Regions from separate parts of the Streptomyces sp. NPDC007875 genome, predicted to be linked through region 3. Evidence: riboswitches for the same ligand, from Rfam matches in the RefSeq annotation. Region 3 holds a riboswitch; each other region holds the start of a gene.
The links. Region 3 has a riboswitch for thiamine pyrophosphate ahead of ACFYOY_RS00195 (thiamine ABC transporter substrate-binding protein). Riboswitches for the same ligand answer to the same signal wherever they lie in the genome.
Positions count from the first base shown of each region.

Region 1: another riboswitch for thiamine pyrophosphate. It lies ahead of thiO (glycine oxidase ThiO); the one in region 3 lies ahead of ACFYOY_RS00195 (thiamine ABC transporter substrate-binding protein).
Region 2: another riboswitch for thiamine pyrophosphate. It lies ahead of thiC (phosphomethylpyrimidine synthase ThiC); the one in region 3 lies ahead of ACFYOY_RS00195 (thiamine ABC transporter substrate-binding protein).

Region 1 covers NZ_JBIADZ010000004.1:337,359-344,613, forward strand. Annotated here, with positions in the region: gene thiE (thiamine phosphate synthase) at 1-35, opposite strand, end outside; gene ACFYOY_RS10850 (Rv2175c family DNA-binding protein) at 239-604, opposite strand; gene ACFYOY_RS10855 (FAD-dependent oxidoreductase) at 707-1,963, opposite strand; TPP riboswitch at 2,522-2,635, shown strand; gene thiO (glycine oxidase ThiO) at 2,717-3,907, shown strand; gene thiS (sulfur carrier protein ThiS) at 3,904-4,104, shown strand; gene ACFYOY_RS10870 (thiazole synthase) at 4,112-4,993, shown strand; gene ACFYOY_RS10875 (SRPBCC domain-containing protein) at 5,226-5,684, shown strand; gene pknB (Stk1 family PASTA domain-containing Ser/Thr kinase) at 5,772-7,255, shown strand, end outside.
Region 2 covers NZ_JBIADZ010000002.1:294,946-302,200, reverse strand. Annotated here, with positions in the region: gene ACFYOY_RS05085 (SsgA family sporulation/cell division regulator) at 1-45, shown strand, start outside; gene ACFYOY_RS05080 (YibE/F family protein) at 224-1,651, opposite strand; TPP riboswitch at 1,723-1,840, shown strand; gene thiC (phosphomethylpyrimidine synthase ThiC) at 1,833-3,602, shown strand; gene ACFYOY_RS05070 (tetratricopeptide repeat protein) at 3,737-5,029, opposite strand; gene ACFYOY_RS05065 (hypothetical protein) at 5,664-5,939, shown strand; gene ACFYOY_RS05060 (hypothetical protein) at 6,136-6,426, shown strand; gene ACFYOY_RS05055 (GntR family transcriptional regulator) at 6,859-7,255, opposite strand, start outside.
Region 3 covers NZ_JBIADZ010000001.1:49,016-56,270, reverse strand. Annotated here, with positions in the region: gene pyrH (UMP kinase) at 1-241, shown strand, start outside; gene frr (ribosome recycling factor) at 346-903, shown strand; gene ACFYOY_RS00205 (phosphatidate cytidylyltransferase) at 903-2,084, shown strand; gene rlmN (23S rRNA (adenine(2503)-C(2))-methyltransferase RlmN) at 2,157-3,263, shown strand; TPP riboswitch at 3,337-3,441, shown strand; gene ACFYOY_RS00195 (thiamine ABC transporter substrate-binding protein) at 3,437-4,510, shown strand; gene ACFYOY_RS00190 (iron ABC transporter permease) at 4,606-6,219, shown strand; gene ACFYOY_RS00185 (ABC transporter ATP-binding protein) at 6,221-7,255, shown strand, end outside.

The sequences.
Region 1 (7,255 bases), on a different contig from region 3:
GCCAGCTGCTCACGAGCGGTGGCGGTGGTGGACATGGTTCGGTACCCCCGGAGGGTCGGCGGCGTACGGGCCGTGCGCGGAGCCCGGCCCGTACGCCGTGTGCGACAACGTGCGACTAGGTGCGACTACGTGCGACAAGGTCGACGTAAGCGCGAGAGCGACCAGCCCTGTGCACGCCCCGTACGAGCTGTGTACGAGCCCCGTACGGAAGACGGCGGAAGGCTGGACGGAAACGGCGTCAGACGGCGAGCGCCTGCGCGCGCCGCTTCACTTCCGTACCGCGATTCTCGCCCAGGGCCCGTGCCGGGGTGCCGGGCAGGCTCGGGTCGGGAGTGAAGAGCCACTCCAGCATCTCTTCGTCACTGAAGCCGTCGTCCTTCAACAGCGTCAAGGTCCCCACGAGGCCCTTGACGACCTTTCCGTCGGCGATGAACTCCTCGGGCACCTGAAGCACCCTGTTCTCGCCACGGCGCACCGCGATCAGCTGGCCCTCCTTGACCAGCTGCCGGACGCGCGTCACCTCCACACCGAGCCGTTCGGCGACGTCGGGGAGGGTGAGCCAGGCGGGGACGAGAGCATCGATCTTTGCGTCAATCTCGGTCACGGAACAAGCCTGCCATCTGGGACTGACAGTGGGTAGCCGGGCGCCCGCCGCGCGGGCCGTCCGGCCCGCCCCACACGCCCCGCCCACCGGTCGGCCGGCCGGTCAGCAGACGGCCGACTTCAGCGGCACCGAGGGGTCCTCGGCCCGCGTCCGGTCCAGCCGGGCGCCGCGCTCGATCAGCTTGCGCCCCTGGGCCAGATCGCGCGGACGGCCGACGGCCAGCAGGGCGACCAGGGCGCCCTCGCGCAGCCAGCACACCGACCAGGCGGCACCGGCCGGATCGCCGCGCCAGACCAGTTCGTCGGCCTCCGAATGGTGCCCGGCGTACTGCACGAAGCGCCCGAACTGCTCGGACCAGAAGTACGGCACCGGGTCGTAGACCGCGCCGGGGAAGTGGGCGGCCGTCCGGCTCCCGACCACATTGGCGGCGACGGTGCGCGGCCCCTGCAGCGCGTTGTCCCAGTGGTGCACCAGCAGCCGCGTGCCGTAGCGGGCGGACGGGAAGGAGGCGCAGTCGCCGACCGCGTAGACGTCCGGCGCTGAGGTGCGCAGCCGGTCGTCGGCGGCGACGGAGCGGTCCTCGGCCAGCTCCACGCCCGAGCCCGCCAGCCAGTCCGTGGCCGGCCGGGCCCCGATCCCGACGACCACCGCGCCCGCCCGCAGCCGGGTGCCGTCGCCGAGCAGCAGCCCGCTCTCGTCCACGGAGGCCACCCGGGCGCCGGTCACCAGCCGGGCGCCGTAGTCTTCGTACCAGGCCGCCATGGGGGCCGCGACCTCGGCCGGGAGGGCGCCCGCCAGCGGCCGGTCCGCGGCCTCGACGACGGTCACGGCGCAGCCCGCCTCGCGCGCCGCCGTGGCGAACTCCGCACCGATCCAGCCCGCCCCCACGACCGCGATCTCGCGCTGCCGGGCGAGCACCGGGCGCAGCCGCACCGCGTCGTCCAGGGTGCGCAGCAGATGGACGCCGGGCACGCCCTCGCCGCCCGGCAGCGGGACCGGCTCGGCGCCGGTGGCGATCACCAGGACGTCATACGGAAGCTGCCCGGTCGCGGTCTCGACGAGCCGCTTGTCCGTGCGGAGCCCGGTGACCTGGACGCCGAGCCGCAGCGCGACGCCGAGCCCGGCGAAGTCCACGTCGAGCGTCGATCCCTCGGCCTTACCGAGCAGCACGGCCTTGGACAGCGGCGGCCGGTCGTAGGGCTGGTGGGTCTCCGCGCCCAGCAGGACGATCTCCCCCGTCCAGCCCTGTTCGCGCAGCGCGACGGCGGTCTGCACCCCCGCCATGCCCGCTCCGACGATCACCACCCGCTGTTCGCCGCCGCCGCTCGAGGACGGCTTCGTCGTCGTCTCATCGCTCACACGATCACTGTATTGCGGCTGGTGGGGCGGACCGCAGAGGGCGAGGGGAGATCTCGGGCACAGAGGGGAGGGGTGGGTGGGGGTGATTTCCGGCCCGCCTTGGCCCCGTGGGGGCTGGTGGGGCCCGGTGGGGGTGCGCTCGGCTCCCGGCGGGGTGCGGCTCGGCTCCCGGCGGGGTGCGGCTCGGCCCTCGCCCTGAGTCCTGCTCGGCCCCGCGCTGGGCCTGCTCGGCTGCCGCTGGGGCTTCGAGCGAGACCTGGGGTGGCGGTCGGACAGCGGATGCGGGCCTGTGGGCGCCTACGGCGGGTGGTCCCCCACCCCGCCCCTTCCCGGAACGAAGGAGCTCCGCCCCCTCGACCCCCGCCGGGGCTCCGCCCCGGACCCCGCTCCTCAAACGCCGGAGGGGCTGGAGTTGCCGGAAGCGCCGGGAGCTGAGTTGAGGCGTCGGAGGGGCTGGGGTGGGGTGCCGGTGGGGTTCGGGGGAACGCGGTGCGGGCTTGTTGTGTGGGGGGTGACCGGTCTTTCGGGGGGTTCGGGGCTCGTACTAGGGTGGCGGGGCAGAGCACTCGCGGGAGCCCGGACGTACCGGGCTGAGAGGGAGGCTGAAACGGCCTCCGACCGTACGAACCTGATCCGGGTCATGCCGGCGAAGGGAGGGGCAGCGTGTCCACGCACGCACCAGGTCACGACGATGGACCACACACCTCAGGGCTTGGCGGTGAGCCGCCCGACGGGCGCTACGACGCCCTCGTCATCGGCGGCGGCATCATCGGCCTGGTCACGGCCTGGCGGGCGGCCCAGCGGGGGCTGCGCACCGCCCTCGCCGACCCGGCACCCGGCGGCGGAGCCGCCTGGGTGGCGGCGGGGATGCTGGCTGCCGTCACCGAGCTTCATTACGGCGAGCAGACCCTGCTCGGCCTCAACTTGGCCTCCGCGCGCCGCTATCCGGACTTCGTGGCCGAGCTGGAGGAGGCGAGCGGACAGGACGTGGGACACCGTGCGTGCGGCACGCTCGCCGTGGCGTTCGACGCCGACGACCGCGCCCATCTGCGCGAGCTCCACACGTTCCAGCAGGGGCTCGGGCTGGAGTCCGAATGGCTGACGGGGCGTGAATGCCGCCGCCTGGAACCGATGCTCGCGCCGGGCGTCCACGGCGGGCTGCGCGTCTCCGGCGACAACCAGGTCGACCCGCGGCGGCTGACGGCGGCGCTGCTCACCGCGTGCGAGCGGGCCGGGGTCGCCTTCCACCGCGCCCGCGCGGAGCGGCTGCTGCTGGACGGCGACCGCGCCACCGGGATCGAGCTGACCGGGGGCACGCACCTGGCCGCCGAGCGGACCGTCCTGGCCGCCGGCAGCCTCAGCGGACGGCTCGCGGGCGTCCCCGACGGCGTCCTGCCGCCCGTACGACCCGTCAAGGGGCAGGTGCTGCGGCTGTCGGTGCCCGAGCGGTACGCGCCGTTCCTCTCCCGGACCGTACGGGCCGTGGTGCGCGGCGGGCCGGTCTACCTGGTACCGCGCGAGAACGGCGAGCTGGTCATCGGCGCCACCAGCGAGGAGCTGGGCTGGGACACCACGGTCACCGCGGGCGGGGTGTACGAACTGCTGCGGGACGCCCATGAGGTGGTGCCCGGCATCACCGAACTGCCGCTGGTGGAGACCTGCGCCGGGCTGCGCCCCGGCTCCCCCGACAACGCCCCGATGCTCGGCCCGACCGCGCTGCCGGGGCTGCTGCTGGCCACCGGCCACCACCGCAACGGCGTCCTGCTCACCCCGATCACCGGCGATGTCATGGCCGAGGCACTGACGAGCGGAGAACTCCCGCCGGAGGCCCGGCCGTTCACCCCACGGCGCTTCGCGGCCCCCTCGGACGGCGGGGCAGCCCCGACCGTCCCCGCCGCCGCCCCCGCAGCCGCGCCCACCCCAGCACAGGAGCAGCACCCATGACCGTCTCCGTCAACGGCGAGCCCCGCGAGGTCCCGGACGGGACCACCCTCGACCGGCTTGTCGCGACCCTCACCCAGGCGCCCTCCGGCGTCGCCGCCGCCGTCAACGAGACGGTCGTCCCACGCACCCAATGGCCCGCGACCCCGCTCGGCGACGGTGATCGCGTCGAGGTCCTCACCGCGGTCCAAGGAGGCTGATCCACCCATGGCTCCCACCCCGACCACCACGACCACCACGCCCGTCACCACCGCCGCGAACACCCCGAACGCCCCGGGCCGGGAGCCCCTCGCCGCCCCCGACCCGCTCACCATCGCCGGGACCGACTTCGGCTCCCGTCTGATCATGGGCACCGGCGGCGCTCCCAGCCTGGACATCCTGGAGCGCTCGCTGCTGGCCTCCGGCACCGAGTTGACGACCGTCGCGATGCGGCGGCTCGACCCCACGGTGCAGGGGTCGGTGCTCTCCGTTCTGAACCGGCACGGAATCCGCCCGCTCCCCAACACCGCCGGGTGTTTCACCGCCGGCGAGGCCGTGCTCACCGCCCGCCTCGCCCGGGAGGCCCTGGGCACGGACTGGGTCAAGCTGGAGGTGGTCGCCGACGAGCGCACCCTGCTCCCCGATCCGATCGAACTGCTGGACGCCGCCGAGACGCTGGTCGACGACGGGTTCACGGTCCTCCCGTACACCAACGACGACCCGATCCTGGCCCGGAAGCTGGAGGACGTCGGCTGCGCCGCGATCATGCCGCTCGGCTCCCCGATCGGCTCCGGTCTCGGCATCCGCAATCCGCACAACTTCCAGCTGATCACCGAGCGCGCCACCGTGCCGGTGATCCTGGACGCGGGCGCGGGCACGGCGTCGGACGCCGCGCTGGCCATGGAACTGGGGTGCGCGGCGGTGATGCTCGCCTCGGCCGTCACCAGGGCCCAGGAGCCGGAGCTGATGGCGCGGGCGATGCGGCACGCGGTGGAGGCGGGCCGGCTGGCCCACCGGGCGGGCCGGATCCCGCGCCGCCACTTCGCCGAGGCGTCGAGCCCGGCCGAGGGCCTGGCGGCCCTGGACCCCGAGCGCCCGGCGTTCGGCTAGCTGCGCTGTCCGGACCCCGGCGTTCGGCCAGGCCCTGTCCGGGCACGACATCCGGCTGGACCCGCGTCCGAGCACGACATCCGGCTGGACCCGCGTCCCAGCCCGGCGTCCGGCCGGACCCGTCCAGGCTCAGCCCCCATCCAGGCCCCGCCCTCGGCCAACCGCTGTCCGGGCCCGGCGCGGGCCTCTACCGTGGATTGAGGGAGCAGCGCACAGCGCGGAGGTGGTCGCCGTGACCGTGACCGTGGACGACCGGATCGAGCGCGAGGTGTACGTACCGGCGCCGATCGACCGGGTGTGGCGGGTGCTGACGACGCCCGAGCACATCCGCGTCTGGTACGCCCCCGGCGGCTGCGAGATCGATCCGCACCCCGGTGGGAGGCTCCGGTTCCGGTGGGACGAACACGGAGAGTTCCACGGTCAGGTCGAGCGGGCGGTCCCCGACACGCTCTTCCGCTTCCGGCTGGCCCTGGAACCCGATCACGCGCCCTCGGACCCCGGGGAGGCGACCCTGGTGGAGTTCGCGCTCTCCCCCGAGGGGCGGGGCACCCGGCTGCGGCTGGCGGAGAGCGGTATCCGCGCCCTGGCCGTCCCCGACGACGCCAAGGCCAAGCACGCCGAGTACGCCACGCTGTCCTGGACCTCAGCGCTCGAGGAGCTGGCCGCGATCGCCGCCGCGTCGCACAACTGACCCGCCGGTGTCACCGTTCCGCTGCAGTACCCGCCTCACCTGGGGCGGCCGGTCATGGCTCATATCGATGCCTCGTAGACTTCCCCCGTGGATACGACCCTCCAGGACCCCCTCGTCGGGCAGGAGCTCGACGGCCGCTACCGCGTTGAGGCGCGGATCGCCGTTGGCGGGATGGCGACGGTCTACCGGGCCGTCGACACCCGGCTGGACCGTGTGCTCGCCCTGAAGGTGATGCACCAGAGCCTCGCCTCCGACGCCGCCTTCGTCGACCGCTTCATCCGTGAGGCGAAGTCCGTCGCGAGACTCGCGCACGCCAATGTGGTCGCCGTCTACGACCAGGGAGCAGACGGCGGCCACGTCTATCTGGCCATGGAATACGTCGCGGGCTGCACCCTGCGCGATGTGCTCCGCGGGCGGGGGGCGCTGCATCCGCGCGCCGCGCTGGACATCCTGGAGCCGGTGCTGGCCGCGCTCGGGGCGGCCCACCGCGCCGGTTTCGTCCACCGCGACATGAAGCCCGAGAACGTGCTGATCGGGGACGACGGCAGGGTCAAGGTCGCTGACTTCGGCCTGGTCCGGGCGGTGGACACCAACACCAGCGCCTCCACCGGCACCGTCCTCGGCACCGTGTCCTATCTCGCGCCCGAGCAGATCGAGCACGGCACGGCCGACCCGCGCGCCGATGTCTACGCCTGCGGTGTGGTGCTGTACGAGATGCTGACCGGCTCCAAGCCGCACGGCGGCAGCACCCCCGCGCAGGTCCTCTACCAGCATCTGAACGAGGACGTCCCGCCGCCGTCCGCCCTCGCACCCGGGGTCGCCCCCGAGCTGGACGCGCTGGTCGCCACGGCCACCGCGCGCGCGGCCGAGGGGCGCCCCGTCGACGCCGTCGCGCTGCTGAGCGCGACCCGCGCGGTGCGGGCCTCGCTGACCGACGACCAGCTGGACGCGGTGCCCCCGCAGGCCAGGGAGGACACCTCGGCCGGCGCCGAGAACCGTACGACGGTGATTCCGCGCCCGGCGGCCGCCGTCGACGACGAGCAGGAGTTGCTCAACCACACCAGCCGTCTGGAGCTGCCGCCGGAACCGCCCCGGCAGCAGGGGCATGACCGACGCGGCCGGGGCGGGATGTCGCGCCGCGGGATCGTGACGATCGTCGCCGCGGTGCTGCTCGCGATCGCCCTCGCCGCCGGTGTCTGGTACATCAGCGCCGGCCAGTTCACCGAGGTCCCGCCGGTGCTGCGGAAGACCCAGGCGGAGGCGGAGAAGAAGCTGCACGGCGCCGGGCTCGATGTGAAGGTCGTCAACGAGTTCAGCGATGTCATCCCCAAGGGCAAGGTCATCGGCTCCAAGCCCGGCCCGGGTGAGCGCGTCCGCGACACCGGCACCGTGACCATCCGGGTCTCCCAGGGGCCGCCGCGGGCCGAGGTGCCCAATGTGGTGGGCATGCCGCTGGCCGAGGCCAAGCGGAAGATCGCGGACCAGGGGCTGACGATCGGCAAGGTCATCCGCCGCTTCAGCAGTGAGACGGCCCAGGACTCGGTCCTCTCCACCAGCCCGGTCTCCGGCTC
Region 2 (7,255 bases), on a different contig from region 3:
GCCGAACTCCACCGCATCCTGGCCGAGGACCGGTACGCGGGCTGAGGGCCGGATACGCGGCGGCGGGCCGAGGACCGGTGTGCCGCGGCCGAACCGTCCGCCATCACCGAACCGGCCGGATGACCGAGCCGGCCGGGCGGCGTGCCCGGGGGGCTGAGGTTCTCGTCGCACAACGGCTCGTCGTGCCTCCACCCGGCGGCTCGGCGCGCTGTCGCCCGGCCGCTCAGCGCGTCTTGGGTCGGCGCCGCCGCCCGCGTCCGCCCCGGCCGGTCCGGGCTTCCTGGGTGCCGCCCGCGTCGGCCCCTCGCTCCGGGCCGCCGTCCACCGCCTGGGTGCGGTCCGCGGAGACCACGAGCACGGCCAGCGCCGTGGTCACCGGCACCGAGGCGACGAGCCCGATGCTGCCCACCAGCGTCCGTACGATCTCCTCCGCGACGATCTCGCTCGTGGCGACCGTGCCCACACCGCTGTCCGCGATGGAGAACAGCAGCAGCAGCGGAAGCGACGCGCCCGCGTACGCCAGCACCAGCGTGTTCACGACGGAGGCGATGTGGTCCCGCCCGATCCGCATCGCCGCCCCGTAGAGCCTGCGCCGGGACGTGGTCGGGTCCGCGGCCCTCAGCTCCCACACCGCCGAGGTCTGGGTGACCGTCACATCGTCCAGCACGCCCAGCGAGCCGATGATCACGCCCGCGAGCAGCAGCCCGCGTATCTCGATGTTCGGATAGAGGCCGTGCACCAGCCCGGTCTGGTCGTCCGTGTTCCCGGTCAGGCTCGCCCAGGCGATGAACAGCGAGCCCAGCACCCCGATCAGCAGCAGTGACACCAGTGTGCCGAGCACGGCGACCGATGTACGGGCCGTCAGCCCATGGCACATATAGAGCGCGAGAAGCATGATCGCGCTGCCCCCGACGACCGCGACCACCAGCGGATTGGAACCCTGGAGTATCGCCGGGAGGATGAACAGCGTCAGCACCCCGAAGCTGATCGCCAGCGCTACCAGGGCGAACACCCCGCGCAGCCGCCCCACCACCACGACGGCGAGCGCGAACAGCCCCGCCAGCAGCGCCATCGGCATCGACCGGTCGACGTCGGACACGGAGTACTGCAGGTCCTTGGGCGCCTTGGGGGCGTACGCCAGCTTCAGTTCCTGCCCGGCGCTGAACTGACGTGAGGCGTTGGGCTGGACGATTTCGGGGAAGGTGCGGCCTTTGTCCTTGCCCGAGGTGACCTCGATGGTGGCCTTCTCGCAGACGCTCTTCTTCCCGCCCTGCCCGGGGGTGCCGTTCTGGGCGGCGCTGTCCTGGCCGGGCTCGGTGGGCGCCTGCGGCTGGGCGTTGACGTCGGCGCAGCTCACCTCCTCGACCTTCACCACCCGTCCGGCGACCGTCTGCTGGTCGAAGCCGAGACCGCTGCGGCCGCTCGCCTTGTGGTCGGGCGTGCCGCCCGGCCAGAGCACGATCAGACCGGCGACGACGGCGACGGCGAAGGGGATGAGCACCGCCGCGATGATCTTGCGGAGGCGGGCGGAGACGGGAGCGGCGGGGCCATGACCGTGGGAGTGGCCGTGGGAATGGCCATGGCCCTGGTCGTGCGCCTGATCGGAGGGGCGGGGCTGCTCGGGCGGGTGGTCCTGCTGGATGGCGGTCACGGTCGCATCATCGCAAGAGGAGTGGGCCCCCTGTTCAGCACTGTGGATAAACCGTTAGCGTGGGCACGAACCTTTGCAATCGCGGGAGCTCGGAGCACCGGGCTGAGAGGGCGCTGACGCTGACAGCTGCGCCGACCGCTGAACCTGTTACCGGGTAATGCCGGCGTAGGGAGTGGGTCTCATGACTCAGCAGGATGCACCATCGCGCGCCGAGAACGCCGAATTCGGCTGGCATAAGGGATATGTCGCGGGTTCGCGCCCGGACCTTCACGTCCCGGTCCGCCGAGTGCACCTCACCAACGGCCAGGACGTGACGCTGTACGACACCTCCGGCCCGTACACCGACCCCACCATCGAGACGGATGTCCGCCGTGGCCTTGCGCCGCTGCGGCAGAACTGGATCGTCGCCCGCGGCGACACGGAGGAGTACGCGGGCCGTCCCGTCCGCCCCGAGGACGACGGGATCAAGCACACCTCGCCCCGCGGGGGGCTGCGCAACCTCGACGCGGTCTTCCCCGGCCGCCCACGCCAGCCGCGGCGCGGCCGCGCGGGCGTCCCCGTGACCCAACTCGCGTATGCGCGGCGGGGCGAGATCACGGCGGAGATGGAGTACGTGGCGATCCGCGAGAACGTCTCCCCCGAGGTGGTCCGGGAGGAGATCGCGGCGGGCCGCGCCGTCCTCCCGGCCAATGTCAACCACCCGGAGATCGAGCCGATGATCATCGGCAAGCGGTTCCTGGTGAAGGTCAACGCCAATATCGGCAACTCCGCCGTCACCTCCTCGATCGAGGAGGAGGTCGAGAAGATGACCTGGGCGACCCGCTGGGGCGCCGACACGGTCATGGACCTCTCGACCGGCCGCAACATCCACACCACCCGCGAGTGGGTGCTGCGCAACTCCCCGGTCCCCATCGGCACCGTGCCGCTCTATCAGGCGCTGGAGAAGGTCGACGGCAGGGCCGAGGAGCTGACCTGGGAGATCTACAAGGACACGGTCATCGAACAGGCCGAGCAGGGCGTCGACTACATGACCGTCCACGCCGGCGTCCGGCTGCCGTACGTCCCGCTGACCGCCCGCCGCAAGACCGGCATCGTCTCCCGCGGCGGCTCCATCATGGCGGCATGGTGCCTCGCCCACCACCAGGAGTCCTTCCTCTACACGCACTTCGAGGAGCTGTGCGAGATCCTCGCGGCGTATGACGTCACGTACTCACTGGGCGACGGACTGCGCCCGGGGTCGATCGCCGACGCCAACGACGAGGCGCAGTTCGCGGAGTTGCGCACGCTCGGCGAGCTCAACCGTATCGCCAAGGAACACGGCGTCCAGACGATGATCGAGGGCCCGGGCCATGTCCCGATGCACAAGATCAAGGAGAACGTCGACCTCCAGCAGGAGATCTGCGAGGAGGCCCCCTTCTACACCCTGGGCCCCCTCACCACCGATATCGCCCCCGCCTACGACCACATCACCTCGGGCATCGGCGCCGCGATGATCGCCTGGTGGGGCACGGCGATGCTCTGCTACGTCACGCCCAAGGAGCACCTGGGCCTGCCGGACCGCGATGACGTCAAGACCGGCGTGATCACCTACAAGATCGCCGCCCACGCGGCCGACCTGGCCAAGGGCCATCCGGACGCCCAGGCATGGGACGACGCGCTCTCCGACGCGCGCTTCGAATTCCGCTGGGAGGACCAGTTCAACCTGGCCCTGGACCCGGACACGGCCCGCTCCTTCCACGACGAAACCCTCCCGGCGGAACCGGCCAAGACGGCGCACTTCTGCTCGATGTGCGGGCCCAGGTTCTGCTCGATGAAAATTAGCAGAAGCATCACAGAGCAGTTCGGCGGCGACGCCGACGCGACGCCCGAGGAGATCGAGGCGGGGATGCTCCAGAAGTCCAAGGAGTTCGCGGCAGCGGGCAACCGCGTGTACTTGCCGCTCGCGGACTGATCCCCTGCCCGTGCCAGTGAGCGGTGGAGGCTTCCTACGGCTTCCATCGCTCGCTGTGCCCCACCACGAGATCGCACAACACGGTCCGGGCCCCGCTCCATGAGGATGCGGGGCCCGGACCATGTGTATCGGGTTCAGAAGGGAAGCTCGGGTCTGGCGGTGCCGCGTTTGATGGTCATGATCTGTTCGTGGAAGTCTCGTGCCGCGGCTTCGCGTGGGTACCTGGCGCGTAGTTCCCTGTCCAGCTCGTCGGCGACTAAAAGCAGGGACGGGAGGGACTTGCGGTCGGCTTCCAGGGCCGTGGTGCCCATGCCGATGGCTTCTTCGATCTCGCCCGTGCGGGCGGCGGCGACTCCGAGCGTGAGGCGGGCTTCTGCGGCGCGCATGGGTGAGATCTCGGTGCCGTCGGGGCCGGTGCTGATGCGGATCACTGAGCGGGCGTGGGTGGCGGCGCGCTCGTCGTCTCCGAGGAGACGGTAGGCGTCCATCTCGTAGAAGTCCCACTTGTCCGGGTCGATGATGAAGTGATGTTCGGGGTGGTCCGGCCTGGGAAGTCGGTCCAGCCTGGCGCGTCCGGCGTCGAGGGACTGGCGGACGAGTCGGGCGTCTCCCATGCGGGCAGCGGCGCGTGCCTTGTGGGCGTAGAGCTGGACGCCGACAGAGTGCGTCTGGTCCGCCACATGCCCGGCCTCGACGGCGTTGAGCATGTCCTGCCAACGGCTCTGGGTGAGGGCGAACCACGCTTCGATCTCCCACGCCCAAGCCTTGATCTCGCTGTGCCCTGCCTCCTCGCCAATCCGGAGCGCGGCGGCCTTGCTGAGATTGGCGGCCTCGCGCTGGCCCCGGTCGTACTGGACGCACGCGTTCAGTAGGAACAGCCATCCGGTGTCCACGAGGAGTTCCCGGTGCTGGCGGAGGGTCATCCGGCCTTCGAGCTGCTTGGTGACGTACTGCAAGCCGTTCCGGGTGCGGTCGTGCAGGTAGTCGGCGTCGGCGTAGGGGTATGCACGGGCCAGTTGGTCAATGCCTTCCTCGATCGATTCCAGGGCCGCGCTGTTGATGCTGGACATCTCCGTGCGCCGCAGCATCTCCGCGATGTCCCAGATACCAGCGCCACCCTGTGAGATCAGGGTGCTTGGATCTTCCAGGTGAGTGGTCCTGGCGGGTCGCTCCAGCTCCCAGGGGCGCGGGGCGACTCCCGCGAGGTGACCGGGGATGCGTAGACCATCCACCACTTCGAGGATCTTGTGGAACTGAGTGATCCGTGGGCGAACACCCCTGCCGTCGGTCTCGGGTCGGGCCATCTTGCCGATGTGCTCGCGCTTGTAGCCGACGGCCTCGGCGATCTTGGCGTAGCTGATGTTTCCGTGGAGCTTGGCCAGTCTGAAGACTTCGCCGAAGTCGTGGTTGGCGATCGCCGACCGCACGTCCGCGCGCTCTAGTACATGAGGCGGGAGAGCTGCCGGTGTCGGTGCAGCTTCGGTCATCTCACTTCCCCATCGTGATTGACCTACGTCTCTTCTGGTCCGATCTTCGTTCTGATCTGTGTGCCCTCTCGTCTCGCGAGTGTACCCACGAGGGGGGTCCCCAAGAGGGGGGAGCGACGGCCGGGACCTGGGGTGCAATCTCGGGTCACCCTGCCGGGAGGGTCTCGGCAGGTGTGATCAGAGATGGCGGTCCGTGTCGTGAACGCGAGGGAAACCCGGCAACGTGACCACGCGATGAATAAGCGGCCTCGTTTACTGCCGTGGCCGAACACGGCAGGGCGGCCTTGTTACCTGGTGACGGATGACAGCGACAGTCCGCTGTCGCAACTGGCTGACGAGATGGAGGCAGTACAACTCCACACTGCATCCGAACTTCTGGGCCGCGCGGGCATGTTGCTTGCTGATCCCCAAGCGGGCGAGGTTGAGATGCGGTTCTTGGTCAAGCGCCTGTGTGAAGGGCTGCGGGACACGCTGAGGGTCGCCGAAAGCCGGGGCGGGCGGCTGCCTGCCTTATCTGACGGTGAGCCGCACGATCGCTCCTATGGCCCTTCTGCGCATGAGGGCGGGAGGCCGAATGAGTAGGGCTCTGTCCGGGACCTCGAAGGAGTGGCACGTCTATCCCGTGCCGGGGCGGGGCCTGCGCCGTGAAAAGGACGGCAATCTTGTGCTGCCTCTGGCGGTGGCCCGCTGCGGAAAACACCTCACGCTTGCGCCGCTTGTGCTGACGGTGGCGGAGGCGGAGCAGTTGCATGCCGCCTTGTGTTACGCGCTCGGCGGCGAGCCCGCGCCCGAGGACGCGCCGGAGTGCCGAAAGCCGGTGCGCTACCCGGGTGGCCGACAGAGGTACTGAGGTCGGTTCGGACGGAATCACGCGCAACAACTGAAGAAGCATCACCGGACCACCCCTCCGCCTGGACAGCTCGGGGTGGTCCGGCTGGGGATCGATGAACCCCGGTGCCGATGGTACCGGGGTCGTCGTCGTGCTCCCGCTCGACGTGGCCCGGTCGTTGACTGTCAGTTGGCTTGCAGAGAAGGGGACTTGACCAATGTGCGGCCTTGGGGACGACAGGTTCGAGGGTGAGGCGGCGGACCTGGAGGCGGGGATATGGGTGCGCGGAGTGGACTACCTGAGCGGCTGGCGGGACGCGCGGGAGGCTGCGGCCGAGCTGGGCGATGCGCTGAGCCTCGTCGGCGTGGAGTCGGCGGGGGTGCGGCTGCGTGCCGGTTCGGGCCCGGACGGGGGCGGGGTGGTGCGGCTTGAGTTGTCTCCGGGGTCGGCGCGTGAGGTGGCGTTGCTGGCGCGGGTGGCGGTGGCCCGGTTGGGCAGGGCGGGGTGACTGGGGTGGCCGGTGGCGGGCGTGCGGTGCCTGAGTGGCGCGCTGTGGGCACGCCGCCGGCCGTAGCGGCTTTTGGGCGGGAGCTGCCACGGGGCGAGAGAACAGGGGGCCTTACGCTGGCCCGGCGAATCGGGCGGGTCTGTGATCCTGCCCGCGTTTGCGACCGATCGGCCCCCTGTTCTTAGAGGCTCGCCCCGTGGTGGCTGCCTAAAAGCCGCGTAGGCCGTCGGCCCCAGCCACAACGCCCCCGCCCCGAACGGCGGTCGGCTCCCCGGCGAGCGATCACGGGTGCGCTGGCCAGCGTGGGCGGTGGGCGCCCGACGGGACCGGCCGACAGGCCGCAGCCCGGCGGGGCGGCCGGACCGCCCGGCGCGCCGCAGGCGCGCCCTTGAGTAAGTGAAGACAGGTTTCGACACCTCGCCGTTCGGAGGCTCAGACGGCGTGGAGTTGGCGGGGGCTGTCGGCGGTGATGCGGTAGGCGACTTGGGCGCGGTCGGCGCTGGCGCGGAGCTCTTCGAGGATCAGCGGGCGCTGCTCGGCGCCGTGGGTGACGCGGACGGTGTAGAGGATCGGGGTCGCGTCGGGGATGTCCAGCGTGCTGCGCTCGTCGGGTAGCGGCATGCGGGCGCTCACGGTCTCGTGCCAGGTGAGCTTGTGTCCGGCAGCGGTGAGGAGAGCGTAGATCTGTTCCGGCTCGGCATCCGGCGCCTCTGCCAGCTGCTCGACCTCGTCGGCGGTGGCGAACGGGATCAGCACGCTGTGCAGGGCGCGGGTTCCGGTGTCGGGGTCGGCCAGCAGCCGGTCAACGCCGAACAGCGCTTCCCCCTCG
Region 3 (7,255 bases):
GGACGGGGTCTATGACTCCGACCCCGCCCGCAACCCCGATGCGGTGAAGTTCGACGCCCTGGAGTACGGCGAGGTGATCACCAGGGACCTGAAGGTCGCCGACGCCACCGCGATCACCCTCTGCCGGGACAACAAGCTGCCCATCCTCGTCTTCGAGCTCCTGGCCGAAGGAAATATCGCGCGCGCGGTGAAGGGTGAGAAGATCGGCACGCTGGTGAGCGACCAGGGCTCCCGGGCCTGACGGCTCGAACGGGGGATGGACAACGGCCTGCCGGTCGGACACCGTGCAGGAGAAGACGCACGCAGGGGCGAGGCTCTGCTTACTGATAACACCAGGAGCAAGTGGTGATCGAAGAGACCCTCCTCGAGGCCGAGGAGAAGATGGAGAAAGCCGTTGTGGTCGCCAAGGAGGACTTCGCCGCGATCCGCACCGGGCGTGCGCACCCGGCGATGTTCAACAAGATCGTGGCGGACTACTACGGTGCGCTGACGCCGATCAATCAGCTGGCGTCGTTCTCGGTGCCGGAGCCGCGCATGGCCGTGGTCACGCCGTTCGACAAGACCGCGCTCCGCAACATCGAGCAGGCGATCCGGGACTCTGATCTGGGCGTCAACCCGAGCAATGACGGCAACATCATCCGGGTGGTGTTCCCCGAGCTCACCGAGCAGCGCCGTAAGGAGTTCATCAAGGTCGCCAAGGGCAAGGGCGAGGACGCGAAGATCTCGATCCGCAGCGTCCGGCGCAAGGCCAAGGAGTCCATCGACAAGCTGATCAAGGACGGCGAGGTCGGCGAGGACGAGGGGCGCCGCGCCGAGAAGGAGCTCGACGACACCACGGCGAAGTATGTCGCGCAGGTGGATGAGCTGCTCAAGCACAAGGAAGCCGAGCTGCTCGAGGTCTGATGAACGACTCTTCCTGGGGGGCCCCACCAAGCGCCGGATTCCGGGGACCGGGCGGTCAGGGTACCTCCCCCGGCTACGGCTGGGTGGCGGCGCCTTCTTCGGCGGGTCCCGCGCATGAGGTGGGTGAAGCGGCGCAGACTCGCCCCATGCCCACCGTGCCCCACGCAGGCGGCGGCGACTCCGGCGAGGCCGCCGACCGTGACCGGGGGGCCGCTCGGCTGAGCGGCCCCCTCTTCCGCGACGAGCGGGAGCCGCAGCCCGGACCCCGGCAGCCCGCTGGACGCCCGCCGACGCCCCCCGACCCCGCGCCCGACCCGGCCTCCGCGGACGGCGGCGCGCGCGGCGCCGGTGCCGGGCAGGGGAAGAAGAGCGCGGGCCGCAATCTGCGCGCCGCGATAGGGGTGGGCATCGGCCTCGGCGTGATCATCGTGGCCTCGCTCTTCATCTACAAGCCCGTGTTCGTCGGCGTGGTAGCGGTCGCGGTGGTGGTCGGGCTCTGGGAGCTGACCTCGCGGCTGACCGAGCGCAAGGACATCCGGGTCCCCCTGGTGCCGCTCGCCGTCGGCGGGGTCGCAATGATCGTCGCCGGCTATGTGCGCGGTGCCCAGGGCGCGGTGGTGGCGGTGGCGCTCACGGCGCTCGCGGTGCTGGTCTGGCGGATGACCGAGCCGCCCGACAACTATCTCAGGGATGTCACCGCGGGCGTCTTCGCCGCCTTCTACGTGCCGTTCCTGGCCACCTTCGTGGCACTCATGCTCGACACCGAGGACGGCCCGTGGCGGGTCCTCACCTTCCTGCTGCTGACCGTGGTCAGCGACACGGGGGCGTACGCGGTGGGCTGGCGCTTCGGCAAGCATCCGCTGGCGCCGCGGATCAGCCCCGGCAAGACCCGCGAGGGGCTGCTGGGCGCGGTGACCTTCGCGATGGTCGCGGGCGCGCTGTGCATGCAGTACCTCATCGACGACGGCGTTTGGTGGCAGGGCCTGCTGCTCGGCCTCGCCGTCGCGGTCAGCGCGACCCTGGGCGACCTCGGCGAGTCCATGATCAAGCGGGACCTCGGCATCAAGGACATGGGCAAGCTGCTGCCCGGCCATGGCGGGATCATGGACCGGCTCGACTCGCTGCTGCCCACCGCGCCGGTGGTGTGGCTGCTGCTGGTGATCTTCGTGGGCGGCGGCTGACGACGCCGGCCCACAGGCCCCGCGCCACACATGGCGCGGGGCCCTTCGTACGTCTGCGACACTGGGTGAACCATGCCTAAGCCCGGAGAACTCACCTTCGTCGCGCCGCGTGGGGCCAAGAAGCCCCCGCGGCATCTTGCCGACCTCACACCCGCCGAGCGCCGGGAGGCCGTCGCCGCCCTCGGGGAGAAGCCCTTCCGGGCCAGTCAGGTGTCGCGTCACTACTTCGCGCGCTACGTCGACGACCCCGCACAGTGGAGCGACATACCGGCCGCCGCGCGCGAGAAGCTGGCCGCCGGGCTGCTGCCGGAGCTGATGAGCGTGGTGCGCCACATCAGCTGCGACGACGACACCACGCGCAAGACCTTGTGGCGGCTCTTCGACGGCACGCTCGTGGAGTCCGTTCTGATGCGCTACCCGGACCGGGTGACCATGTGCATCAGCTCACAGGCGGGCTGCGGGATGAACTGCCCGTTCTGCGCCACCGGCCAGGCGGGCCTGGACCGCAATCTGTCCACCGCCGAGATCGTGCACCAGATCGTCGACGGGATGCGGGCCCTCCGCGACGGTGAGATCCCCGGTGGGCCGGCCCGGCTGTCCAACATCGTCTTCATGGGCATGGGCGAGCCGCTGGCCAACTACAACCGCGTCGTCGGCGCCATCCGCCGGCTCACCGACCCCGAGCCCGACGGCCTCGGCCTTTCGCAGCGCGGGATCACCGTCTCGACCGTCGGCCTCGTGCCGGCGATGCTGCGCTTCGCCGACGAGGGGTTCAAGTGCCGGCTCGCGGTGTCGCTGCACGCGCCCGACGACGAGCTGCGCGACACCCTCGTGCCGGTCAACACCCGCTGGAAGGTGCGCGAAGTCCTGGACGCCGCGTGGGAGTACGCGGAGAAGTCCGGCCGCCGGGTCTCCATCGAGTACGCGCTGATCAAGGACATCAACGACCAGGCGTGGCGCGCCGATCTGCTCGGCCGGCTGCTCAAGGGCCGCCGGGTGCATGTGAACCTCATTCCGCTGAACCCGACGCCCGGCTCCAAGTGGACGGCGTCCCGGCCCGAGGACGAGAAGGCGTTCGTGGCAGCCCTGGAGGCCCACGGGGTGCCGGTGACCGTCCGGGACACCCGTGGCCAGGAGATCGACGGGGCCTGCGGGCAGCTGGCGGCTTCGGAGCGCTGACGACCGGCTGATACGGTGCCTGAGCATCGTTGCATCATGTGATCGTCGTAAAAGTGAACATCCGCACAAATGAACATTCCGACAGGGGAGCGCTCAGAGCGCTGAGAGTGCGGCACGGCCGCAGACCCTCGGACCTGATCCGGGTCATACCGGCGTAGGGAGTCAGCATCATCATGAACAGCCAGCTTCGGCGTGCCATCTCAGCCGCCCTCCTCGGCTCACTGGCCTTGGGCGCGCTCGTCGGCTGCGGCGAGGAGTCCAAGAGCGGCGCGGACTCCAAGACGGTCACCCTGGTCACGCACGACTCGTTCGCGGCATCCAAGGCGGTCCTCAAGGAGTTCACCAAGGAGACCGGCTACAAGGTGCGGGTGCAGGCCGGGGGCGACGCGGGAGCCGCCGTCAACCAGGCGATCCTGTCCAAGGGCCATCCCCAGGGCGATGTGTTCTTCGGCGTCGACAACACCCTGCTGTCCCGGGCGCTCGACAACGACCTGTTCACCCCTTACACGGCGAAGGGCCTGGACAAGGTCCCGGCGGCCCTTCAGCTCGACCGGGCCGAGCACCGCGTCACCCCCGTCGACTTCGGCGACATCTGCGTCAATTATGACCGTAAGTACTTCGCCGACAAGAAGCTGGCGCCGCCTCGGACGCTGGAGGATCTGACCAAGCCCGCCTACAAGAACCTCCTCGTCACAGAGAACGCGGCCACCTCGTCCCCCGGTCTCGGCTTCCTCCTCGCCACGGCCGCCAAGTACGGCGACGACGGCTGGAAGGGCTACTGGAAGAAGCTGCGGGCCAACGGCGTCGAGGTTGTCGACGGCTGGGAGCAGGCGTATTACGACCGGTTCTCCGGCTCGGCCGGCGGCGGCAAGGGCGACCGGCCGCTCGTCGTCTCCTACGCCTCGAGCCCGCCCGCCGAGGTGGCCGACGCCAAGGCCAAGCCCGCCAAGGCCCCCACCGGGGTGGCGACGGGCACCTGCTTCCGGCAGGTGGAGTTCGCCGGGCTGCTGAACGGCGCGGGCAACACCAAGGGCGGCAAGGCGCTACTGGACTTCCTGCTGAGCAAGCGGTTCCAGGAGGACGTCCCGCTGAACATGTACGTCAACCCGGCGCGCGAGGACGCCAAGTTGCCGGAGCTGTTCACCCGGTACGGGGCCAGGATCGCCGACTCGGCCACCCTGGCACCGCAGAAGATCGCCAAGAACCGTGAGCCGTGGGTCAAGACATGGTCCTCGCTGGTCCTGTAGAGCCCCGCGAGAACCGTAAGACGGCCGACGGCCACCGTAAGGCCGACAGGGCAGACGGCGGCGGCCGTCGCGCGCTCGCCCTCCGGCTCGCCCTGATGGCGGTGCCGCTCGCCTTCTTCGCGGTCTTCTTCGCCTATCCCGTAGCGGCCATCGTCACCCGGGGGCTGCGCGTCGGCGGGCAGTGGCGGTTCGGCCGGATCGCCGAGGTGGTGACCGACCCGGCGACGCTGGACGTCCTGTGGTTCACCTGCTGGCAGGCGGTCGCGTCGACCACCCTCACGCTCGCGGTCGCGCTGCCCGGCGCCTATGTCTTCGCCCGCTTCGACTTCCCCGGCAAGGGGCTGCTGCGGGCCCTGGTGACCGTGCCGTTCGTCCTGCCGACCGTCGTCGCCGGATCGGCCTTCCTGGCCCTGCTCGGCCGGGGCGGGCTGCTGGACGAGCTGTGGGGGGTGCGGCTCGACACCTCCGTCTGGGCGATCCTCCTGGCCCATGTCTTCTTCAACTACGCGGTCGTCGTCAGGACCGTCGGCGGGCTGTGGGCCCAGCTCGACCCGCGCCAGGAGGAGGCCGCGCGGGTGCTCGGCGCGAGCCGGCTGTCGGCCTGGCGCCGGGTGACGCTGCCCGCGCTGGCGCCCGCCGTGGCCGCCGCCGCGCTGATGGTGTTCCTGTTCACCTTCACCTCCTTCGGCGTGATCCAGATCCTCGGCGGCCCCCGTTACGCCACCCTGGAGGTGGCGATCTACCGGCAGACCGCGCAGCTGCTCGACCTGCCCACGGCCGCGGTGCTCACCCTCGTCCAGTTCGCCGCGGTCGCGGCCGTGTTGGCCCTGCACGCGTGGACCGTAAGGCGCCGGGAGAGCGCCCTGCGGCTCGTCGATCCCGGCCGCACGGCGCGCCGGCCGAACGGCCCGGCCCAGTGGGCGCTGCTGTGGGGCGTGCTGGCGGTGGTCGCGCTGCTGATCGTGACACCGCTCGCGGTGCTGGTGGAACGCTCGCTGAACGGACCGGACGGCTACGGCTTCACCTACTACGAGGCGCTCAAGTCGTCCGCCGACAGCGGAGGCACCTTCTTCGTGGCCCCCATGGAGGCCATCGGGAACTCCCTGCGGTACGCGGCGGTCGCCACCGTCTTCGCGCTCGCCGTGGGCGGCCTCGCCGCCGCCGCGCTCACCCGTAAGGCGGGCAGGCTGGTACGGGGCTTCGACGCGCTGCTGATGCTGCCCCTGGGTACCTCGGCCGTCACCGTGGGATTCGGGTTCCTGATCGCCCTCGACGAGCCCCCGCTGGATCTGCGTGCCTCCTGGGTCCTGGTGCCGCTCGCCCAGGCCCTGGTGGGCGTGCCCTTCGTCGTACGGACCATGCTGCCCGTGCTGCGGGCGGTGGACCACCGGCTCCGGGAGGCGGCGGCCGTGCTCGGGGCGTCCCCGTGGCGGGTCTGGCGGGAAGTGGACCTGCCGCTGGTGGGACGGGCCGTCGCGGTCGCGGCGGGCTTCGCGTTCGCCGTCTCCCTGGGCGAGTTCGGGGCGACCGTCTTCATCGCGCGCCCCGATCAGCCGACCCTCCCGGTGGCCATCGCCCGCTTCCTGGGCCGGGCCGGACAGCTCACCTACGGGCAGGCGATGGCCCTGAGCACGATCCTGATGCTGGTCTGCGCCGGATCGCTGCTGGCGCTCGAGCGCATCCGCACCGACCGTTCCGGAGAGTTCTGATATGACGCTGCTGCGACTGGACGAGGTGACCGTAAGGTTCGGCCGGCGCGACGCGCTGGACGCCGTGGCTCTGGAGGTCGCCGAGCACGAGACGGTCTGTGTGCTGGGCCCGAGCGGAAGCGGCAAGTCCACGATGCTGCGCGTGGTGGCCGGGCTGCAGCCCGCCGACGCCGGCCGCGTGTGGCTCGCCGGACAGGACCAGAACGGGGTGCCCACACACCGGCGCGGGGTGGGGCTGATGTTCCAGGACCACCAGCTGTTCCCGCAGCGGGACGTGGGCGGCAACGTCGCCTTCGGGCTGCGGATGCGCAAGGTGGGGCGCGCGGAGGCGGATCGCCGGGTCGCCGAACTGCTGGAGCTGGTGGGGCTGCCGGGCGCCCAGCGCCGCTCCGTCGACTCCCTCTCCGGCGGCGAGCAGCAGCGGGTGGCGCTCGCCCGCGCGCTGGCCCCGCGGCCCAAGCTGCTGATGCTGGACGAGCCGCTGGGCCAGCTCGACCGGGGGCTGCGGGAGCGACTGGTGGTGGAGCTCCGCGAGCTCTTCGCGCGGTTGGGGACCACCGTCCTCGCGGTCACCCACGACCAGGGGGAGGCGTTCGCGCTCGCGGACCGGGTGGTGGTGATGGACAACGGCCGGATCGCCCAGACCGGCACCCCGCTGGAGGTGTGGCAGCGGCCCGCCACCGAGTTCGTCGCCCGCTTCCTCGGCTTCGACAATGTGGTCGACGGGATCGTGGAAGGCGGGGTCGCCGACACCCGCTGGGGCAAGCTGCCCGTTCCGCCCGGCTCCCGGCCGGGCCCCACCAGGCTGCTGGTCCGCCCGGCCGGGGTGCGGCTGACGGACCCCGAGGAGGGGCTGGCGTGCACCGTGGAGACGCACACCTTCCGCGGCGACCATGTGGCGCTCATTTTGCGGCTGCCGGACCCGGCCGCGCCTCCTCTGGAGGCGTCCTGCGCTCTGCGGGACGCCCCGGAGGCGGGGGCCCGGGTGGGGGTGGCCTTCGACGCGGCCGATGTGGTGCTGTTGGACGTCGCGTCC